Regions from separate parts of the Streptomyces sp. NPDC014733 genome, predicted to be linked through region 1. Evidence: riboswitches for the same ligand, from Rfam matches in the RefSeq annotation. Region 1 holds a riboswitch; the other holds the start of a gene.

Region 1 (4,170 bases):
AGCCGGAGGGCCTGGACGGCGTCGCCACGATCATGGCGCGGGCGTTGTCGGAGGGCACCGACCGGCACGACGCCGAGGAGTTCGCCGCCGAGCTGGAGCGCTGCGGCGCCACGTTGGACGCGCACGCCGACCACCCCGGTGTCCGCGTCTCCCTGGAGGTCCCGGCCTCCCGGCTGTCGCGCGCGCTGGGGTTGCTCGCCGACGCGCTGCGCGCCCCCGCCTTCCCCGAGAGCGAGGTGGAGCGCCTGGTGCGCAACCGCCTCGACGAGATCCCGCACGAGCTGGCCAACCCGGGGCGCCGCGCCGCGATGGCGCTGTCCAAGGAGCTGTTCCCCGCGTCGTCGCGGATGTCGCGGCCCCGGCAGGGCACCGAGGAGACCGTCGGTCGCATCGACGCGGCGGCCGTCCGGGCGTTCTACGCCGCGCATGTGCGGCCCGCGGCGGCCACCGTCGTGATCGTCGGTGACTTCACCGGCATCGACGTGGACGCGGCGCTCGCCGACACGCTGGGTGCCTGGCAGGGGTCGCCCGCCGAGCCGGTCGCCGTCTCACCGATCACCGCGGACGACACCGGCCGTGTCGTGATCGTCGACCGCCCCGGCGCGGTGCAGACGCAGCTGCTCATCGGGCGGATCGGCGCCGACCGCCACGACCGCCAGTGGCCCGCGCAGGTCCTCGGCACGTACTGCCTGGGCGGCACCCTGACGTCGCGTCTGGACCGGGTGCTGCGTGAGGAGAAGGGCTACACCTACGGGGTGCGGGCCTTCGGCCAGGTGCTGCGGTCGTCGGCGCCGGACGCGCCCGGCGGGCCCACCGGCGCCTCGATGCTGGCGATCAGCGGCTCGGTCGACACCGAGTCCACCGGCCCGGCCCTCGACGACCTGTGGAAGGTGCTGCGCACCCTCGCGGCGGAGGGGCTGACCGACGCCGAGCGGGACGTCGCGGTGCAGAACCTCGTCGGCGTCGCGCCGCTGAAGTACGAGACGGCGGCAGCGGTCGCGGGCACCCTCGCCGACCAGGTGGAGCAGCATCTTCCGGACGACTACCAGGCGCAGCTGTACGCGCGGCTGGCCGAGACCGGCACGGTCGAGGCGACCGCCGCCGTGGTCAGCGCGTTCCCGGCCGACCGGCTGGTGACGGTGCTGGTCGGTGACGCGGCGCAGATCGCCGAGCCGGTCCGGGCACTGGGCATCGGTGAGGTGACGGTCGTCAGCGGCTGACGAACCGTGGGGCGGCGGCCCCGGCCGGGCCGTTCCGACAGCCCGGCAGAGCCGGACGAAAGGGGATCCCGAGGGGGAAGAAACGCCCTCGGGATCCCCTTTGTGCTGAGGAACGTCGGATTCCGGTTCCGTGGATCCGGTGTGGCGTAACGCACAATATGGCGTTTCTGTTTGCCGATTGAAAGTTGCCGCGATTAGCGTCATGCGCGCTGTCCGTCAGCAGCACGCCGCAACCGCGGCACCGGACAGCCATCGCCGAGTCCCCGTACGGCGCGAGCCAGGGGAGCCGGGGACCCACATGTCCCCTGGGGTGAATCGGGTGCCTCTCCGGAGGAACCCGTAGGAGACCTTCCTGCTCCGAACCCGTCAGCTAACCCGGTAGGCGAGAAGGAAGGAAAGGACCAGCCAGCACATGGCGTTCACCCGTGCCACCGGGAAGCACCGCCGTCCGAGCCGCAGCGCCCGGACGACCCGCAACATCGCCGGCATCGCCGGTCTCGCCGCCACCGGCGTCGTCGCCTCCGTCTCCTCCCCTGCGATGGCCGCCACCTCCGGCGCCGCGCACGACACGGGGCTGCAGCGGGCCGTCGTCCTCGGTGACGAACTCGCCGAGCGCGTCCAGGCCCAGGCCGATGCGCAGCAGGCCGTCGCCGAGACGGCCGAGGCCAAGGCGAAGGCCGAGGCCGACGCGGTGAAGCAGGCCCAGGCCGCCAAGGCTGCGGCCGACAAGCGGCACGAGGACGAGGTCCGCGCCGCCCGCGAGGAGGAGCGCAAGCGCCTCAACGCCTTCGTCGCCCCGATCGCCGGCTCGTACGTCTCCACCGCCTACAAGGCGTCCAGCGGACTGTGGTCCTCCGGCACCCACACCGGTATCGACTTCCATGCCGCCACCGGCACCACCGTGCACGCCGTCGGTGCGGGCACCGTCGTCGAGGCCGGCTGGGGCGGTGCCTACGGCAACAACGTCGTCATCAAGATGAACGACGGCACGTACACCCAGTACGGCCACCTGTCGCAGATCGGTGTCTCGGTCGGCCAGCAGGTGATGCCCGGTCAGCAGATCGCGCTGTCCGGCGCGACCGGCAACGTCACCGGCCCGCACCTGCACTTCGAGGCCCGCACCGGCCCGGACTACGGCTCGGACATCGACCCGATCGCCTACCTGCGGGCGCACGGCGTCAACGTCTGACCCCGCACCCCCCGGAGCCCCGGACCGCCCTCACAGGGTGTCCGGGGCTCCGCCGTGTCCGGTGCCGTCCGGCGGATGGCCGGATTTCCCGCGGCCGGGGAACGCACTCCCCAAAAGATTTCCATGAATGTGTGAAGGCGGTAAAGGGGCCGTCACCGTCGAATAGAGTCGCGGAAAAGGCGCCGTGCACCGGCGTTTTCCGGGGAGGACGGTGGAGGTGCCCGCGATGACGCAAGGCGAGATTTCCGTGCAGCGTATCTCCACGGCGATTCGCGACGACATCGTTTCCGGTGCGCTGATTCCCGGCAGCCGCCTCGTCGAGGACATTCTGGCCACCCGGTACGGCGTCTCCCGGGTGCCGGTCCGTGAGGCGTTACGGACCCTCCAGTCGGAAGGGTTCGTCACCGCGCGTCGCCACGCGGGCGCCTGCGTCGCCGCGCCCACCGCCCAGGAGGCCGCCGATCTCCTGGACCTGCGGGCCCTCCTGGAGCCGATGGGCGCCGCCCGCGCGGCGGCCCGCCGCACCGACGCGCAGCTGAAGGTCCTGCGGGGCGTGGTGCGGCTCGGCAGGGAGCGCGCCCGCCGTGAATGCCCGGGTGACCTGCCCCGGCTGGACGGCTGGTTCCACGAGACGCTGGCGCTGGCGGCGGGCAATCCGGGGCTGACCGCGCTGCTGACCCAGGTGCGGCGGAAGATCGAGTGGATGTATGTCGTCGAGCGTCCGGCGCGGTACGCGGAGACCTGGGACGACCACGGCGCGGTGCTGGACGCGGTGGCCCGTGGCGACGCGGAGGCGGCACGGGCCACGATGGCCTCGCACGTGGCGCGGTCGCTGCCGGCCTACCGCCCGCGGCACCGGCAGGCCGCGGCGCGCCCCGTGGCACGCCCCGTCGGCAGGGGGCGCGTGCGTTCTTCCTAGGGGCGCGGTATACGGGATGCCCGACGCATGGCGGGATCCTTTCGGCCTCGTACGGAAAATTGTGGAATCGGGTTCCGATAAAACACGCCATCCGGGAATTGCCGCACCTGTGGGGCGGCGCATTCCACTGTTCGGGCGTGCGGTGCCGAAGGGGCGGGGAATTACGGGCGGGGGAGCGGGCCGCCGTGGTGCGCGGTGCGCGGCGTTCCGTCGCCGGGAAGGCGAAAGGCCCCGCCGCGGTGACCGGTTCCGGTCGTGGCGGCGGGGCCTTTCCCCGGCTGCGGGGAGGCGGGGGCGTCCCGGTTCAGACGGTCTCCGGCAGCTCGTCGAGCCCCTCGGCGACCAGCTTCGCCAGACGCTCCAGCGCGGCCTCGGCGCCCTCGGCGTCCGAGGCGAGCACGATCTCTTCGCCGCCCTGGGCGCCCAGGCCCAGCACCGCGAGCATCGAGGCCGCGTTGACGGGGTTGCCGTCGGCCTTGGCGATCGTCACGGGAACGCCGGCGGCGGTGGCCGCACGGACGAAGATCGAGGCGGGACGGGCGTGCAGCCCCTCGGCCCAACCGACATTGACGCGGCGCTCAGCCATGGTGTTGCCCTTCAAGTCGTCACAGTTGTCTAGACCAGTCTCTCATGAGGTCCCCGGTGCCCCGGAAGTCCCACCTCCGGTGTTCCGCACCACGTCCGGCCCGGTTGACGCTGCCCGGCCACCACCGTTCGCCCACCCGCGGCCCGCCTCGCGCCCGGCCGCGCGCGCACCGGGCCGGTTGTCGGTGCCCGGTCGTACGCTGTCCGCATGCAGCAGCCGCCGGATCACGCGTACCCGAGTCACTGGGAAGCCGATG
Region 2 (4,170 bases), on a different contig from region 1:
CTTCAGGACCTTCTTGAGGGTGTGGTAGACCTCGGCGCCCCAGCGCAGCGCCTCGGAGAAGGACTCCGCACCGATCGGGGCGATCATGAACTCCTGGATGTCGACGTTGGAGTCGGCGTGCGACCCACCGTTCAGGATGTTCATCATCGGGACGGGCAGGACGTGCGCGTTCGGGCCGCCGAGGTAGCGGAAGAGCGGCAGGTCGCTGGCCTCGGAGGCGGCGTGCGCGACGGCGAGGGAGACGCCGAGGATGGCGTTGGCGCCCAGCGAGCCCTTGTTGTCGGTGGCGTCCAGGTCGAACATGGCCTGGTCGATGAGGCGCTGCTCGGTGGCGTCGTAGCCGACCAGCTCCGGGCCGATCTGCTCGATGACGGCGAGAACGGCCTTCTCGACGCCCTTGCCCTGGTAGCGGTTGGGGTCCCCGTCGCGCAGCTCGACGGCCTCGAAGGCTCCGGTGGAGGCACCGGACGGGACGGCGGCCCGACCGGTGGAGCCGTCGTCGAGGCCGACCTCGACCTCGACCGTGGGATTACCTCGCGAGTCGAGAATTTCGCGGGCTACGACGACGTCGATGGACGGCACGTTGTCTCCTTCATGGGTGTCTGGAGTTCTGCGGCACGAGCCTAACGGCCCCCGGGCCTTCCGCTACCTCGCGGCCCGCAGGACGGGACGAAAGGTGCCTCGGACGCCGGGTTCCTGATATTCGACAACGAAGGCCGCGGAACGGAAAAGCAGCTGATAAGGGGCGGGCACGACGCTGTGTCCGGGACCAGGGTACGGAACGGCGAAACCCCGCCTCGGCGCGCGGAGGGCGGCGACGGCGGGGAGCCGGTGCCGCCCCGGGGACGTGCGCGCCGGGCGGGGTATCCCGTGGGGGGAGGTCCGCGGGTGAGCGGGGGCTCCCGGGCGGTGCCGGGGGCCGTGGCCCGCGGGGTCCGGGCGGCAGGCCGCCTCCCGGTCCGGTGTGCCGCGCGTACCGCCGTACGCACGGGATCGGAGGCCGGGAGGGGGCAGAGGCCCGGGGGTGCGGGATCAGACGTGGAGCTTCTGGCCCGGGAAGATGAGGTTCGGGTTGGAGCCGATGACGGACTTGTTGTCCGCGTAGACCGACTTCCAGTTCTTGCCGTGCGCCTTGGCGATCTTGGCCAGGGTGTCGCCGGACTTCACGGTGTAGTTGCCGTGGCCCATGACGTGGTGCTGCGGCGTCGCGGGACGGGACTGCTGCTGCGGGGCCTGCTGCTTCGGCGCCTGCTGCCGCGGGGCGGCCTTGGGCTGCGGGGCCTGCTGCTTGGGGGCGGCCTTGGTGGCGGAGGTGTTCAGGTCGGGGGACGGGCCACCGGCGGTGAGGTTGCCCGCACCGGCGCAGGACCAGGCGCCCGGGCCCTGGATGGCGAGGAGCTTCTCGGCGGCCTGGATCTGCTGGGCCTTGGTGGCCAGGTCGGCGCGGGGCGCGAACTGCGTGCCGCCGGCCGCCGCCCAGCTGGAGGCGGAGAACTGCAGGCCGCCGTAGTAGCCGTTGCCGGTGTTGATCGACCAGTTGCCGCCGGACTCGCACTGGGCGACGGCGTCCCAGGTGGAGACGGAGGCGGCGGAGGCGTTGGTGGCGCCCATCAGCGGGACGGCCACGGCGGCGCCGGCGACACCGGCGAGGGTGGCGACGCGGACGGCCTTGGAGGGGCGACGGTGCTTGGCCTTGTTGATCAGCATGCTTCGTTTTCCTCACCGACGCCTGCGAGGTGAGCTGTCGGGTTCGGGCGGTGTGGATTGCCCGGCCGTGTGACGCGCACACGGCTTCACCCCAAGCCGGTTGACCCGCTTTCACGGGCGGGGCCGGCGCTTACCTTGGGTCCCCCGCTCCTGCCTTCGGCGCTTGCGCGTCGACCACCTTCGCCCACCGGCAGGATTCGGCGTGTGAACGAAGGGCCCGCTTTGGCGAGCGGTCCTGACCGTAAACAGAACCCCCCGTGTCGTTCAAACCCCGCTTTCTGCACCCAGTTGACCGCCAACGGCCGCAGAAGGCACATATTTCCGCAGGTAGGACACGGTGCGGAATCGAAGGGCAGGTCGGGACACCCCGGACGGCGACGAGACCCATGTCTCACTTTCGCCAAAACGGGCAAAAGCCGCCTATCGGCTCGATCAGTGGCCCAGGTCGAGGAGTTGACCTGGGTGGATGAGGTCCGGGTCGGCGCCGATGACGTCCTCGTTGCGCTCGTACAGCGCGGGCCAGCCGCCGGGCAGGTCGCGCGCCTCGACGATGGCTGACAGGTTGTCACCGGAGCGCACGGTGTACGCGCCCTCGTCCGGGTCCGTCCGCTCACCGCCGCGCGAGGCGTGCCGCCCCGGGGCGCGGTCGCCGTCCGCGTCGGCGTCGCTGCCGCCGCGATGGCGCCCGGAGCCGTCGCCGTCACGGGAGCCGCCGGTGTCCGCCGGAGGCGTCGCACGGGACGGGTGCGAGGGCTCGGAGGGGTGCGAGGCGTGGTCGGACGGGTCGGTGGACGGCTCGCCGGACGGGCCGGGCGTACCGGGCCGCTGCGAGCCTTCGGGTGCCTCGGGGGAGCCGGTGGCGTCGGGCGAGGTGGACGGGTCCGGGGAGTCGGACGGGTCCGGGGTGCCCTTCGGGGTGGCCGGGTCGGTGGTGTCCGGCGCCGAGGGCGTCTCCTGGTCGGAGTCGGTGCCGGTACCGGTGTGGGCGTCGTCCGCACCGGCGGGCGGGGTGGTGACGGAGCCACCGGGGTCGACGTCGGGCGCCGCGCCGTCCTCGGTGAGTCCGGCCTCGGACGCGCAGCGCGGCCAGGCCTCGGGGCCGCGGTCGGCGAGGATCGCCTGGGCCACGGCTATCTGCTGGGCGCGGCTGGCCAGGTCGGGGCGGGCCGCGTACTCCAGGCCGCCGTAATCGCGCCACATGTCGAGGGTGAGCTGGAGTCCGCCGTAGAAACCGTTGCCACCGGCGCTGGACCAGATGCCGCCGGACTCGCACTGGGCGACCCGGTCCCAGGTGGAGGTGTCGGCGGCGTGGGCGGCGCCCGCGCCGAGAAGGGGCAGGGCGAGGCCCGCGCCGGTCACACCCGCCGTGACAAAGAGGGCCGGTGCCTGGCGGGGGCGACGGTGTCTGCCGTTGCCGGTGCGCATGCGATTGCCTTTCGAGCGGCGGTTGAGTTGTCCGTCCCGCCGCCCCGGTCCGGCCGCCCGGGATCCGGTACGGCGTCCACCGGGGCGATGGAGCGCTTGTTCGGTGGCAAGGTAACCGGGCTCACGGGGCGTCACAAGCCGGTGTAGCGGAGATCACGTGTAGGTCACGTGGCTGATGGAGCGTCAACTTCCGGGCTGCGGACGGCCGTCCGCGCAGGTGGACGGCGTGTCGTCAGGGGGCCGGGGTGAACTCCACGGGGAGGGCGCGCAGACCGCGCATGATGAGCCCGCCACGCCACCGCAATTCCTCCGGATCCGCCGCGAGCCGGATGTCCGGCAGGCGGGTCAGGAGGGTGGCGAGCGCGGTCCGCCCTTCGAGGCGGGCGAGCGGCGCGCCGAGGCAGTAGTGGATGCCGTGGCCGTAACCGAGGTGCGGGTTGTCGGTGCGGCGCAGGTCGAGGGTGTCCGGGGCGTCGAAGCGCGCGGGGTCGCGGTCGGCGGCGGCGAGCACCACCAGCACCGGATCGCCGACGGCTATCCGCTCCCCGCCGAGCGTCAGCTCCTCGGTCGCGAACCGCCAGGTGGCCAGCTCGACCGGGCCGTCGTAGCGCAGCAGCTCCTCGATACCGGTGGTCAGCACCTCGCGGTCGCCGGCGGCCAGCGACTTCTGGAGGAGTTCACGCTGGTCGGGGGTGCGCAGCAGGGCGTAGGTGCCGTTGCCGATGAGGTTGACGGTGGTCTCGAAACCGGCGAAGAGCAGGATGAACGCCATCGCGGCGACCTCGTTCTCGGTGAGGTGCTCGCCGTGGTCGGAGGCGCGGATCAGGCCGGAGATCAGGTCCTCGTCGGGCGCGGGCTCGGGCGGCAGGACGGCGCGCTTGCGGTGGATCAGCTCGGCGAGGTAGCCGCGGATCTTCTTGACCGCCTTGGCGACGCCGCCGCGCGGCCCGCCGCCGGTGCCGCCCGGCTTGGTGTGGCGGAGCATCATCCCGGCCCAGTCCCGGAAGTCGTCCTGGTCCTCACGCGGGACGCCGAGCA

The links. A riboswitch is a leader RNA that binds a small molecule or an ion and turns the genes downstream of it on or off. The one in region 1 is predicted to bind cyclic di-AMP.
Region 2: another riboswitch for cyclic di-AMP. It lies ahead of ACF1BH_RS21075 (transglycosylase family protein); the one in region 1 lies ahead of ACF1BH_RS05400 (M23 family metallopeptidase).

What each region holds. Positions count from the first base shown of each region.
Region 1 is NZ_JBIBYO010000002.1:108,739-112,908, forward strand. Features, by position in the region: gene ACF1BH_RS05395 (M16 family metallopeptidase) at 1-1,220, shown strand, start outside; cyclic di-AMP (ydaO/yuaA leader) riboswitch at 1,464-1,620, shown strand; gene ACF1BH_RS05400 (M23 family metallopeptidase) at 1,633-2,409, shown strand; gene ACF1BH_RS05405 (GntR family transcriptional regulator) at 2,636-3,328, shown strand; gene ACF1BH_RS05410 (HPr family phosphocarrier protein) at 3,633-3,914, opposite strand; gene ACF1BH_RS05415 (GNAT family N-acetyltransferase) at 4,122-4,170, shown strand, end outside.
Region 2 is NZ_JBIBYO010000009.1:112,772-116,941, reverse strand. Features, by position in the region: gene eno (phosphopyruvate hydratase) at 1-582, opposite strand, end outside; gene ACF1BH_RS21075 (transglycosylase family protein) at 1,033-1,707, opposite strand; cyclic di-AMP (ydaO/yuaA leader) riboswitch at 1,712-1,920, opposite strand; gene ACF1BH_RS21070 (transglycosylase family protein) at 2,140-3,132, opposite strand; gene ACF1BH_RS21065 (cytochrome P450) at 3,365-4,170, opposite strand, start outside.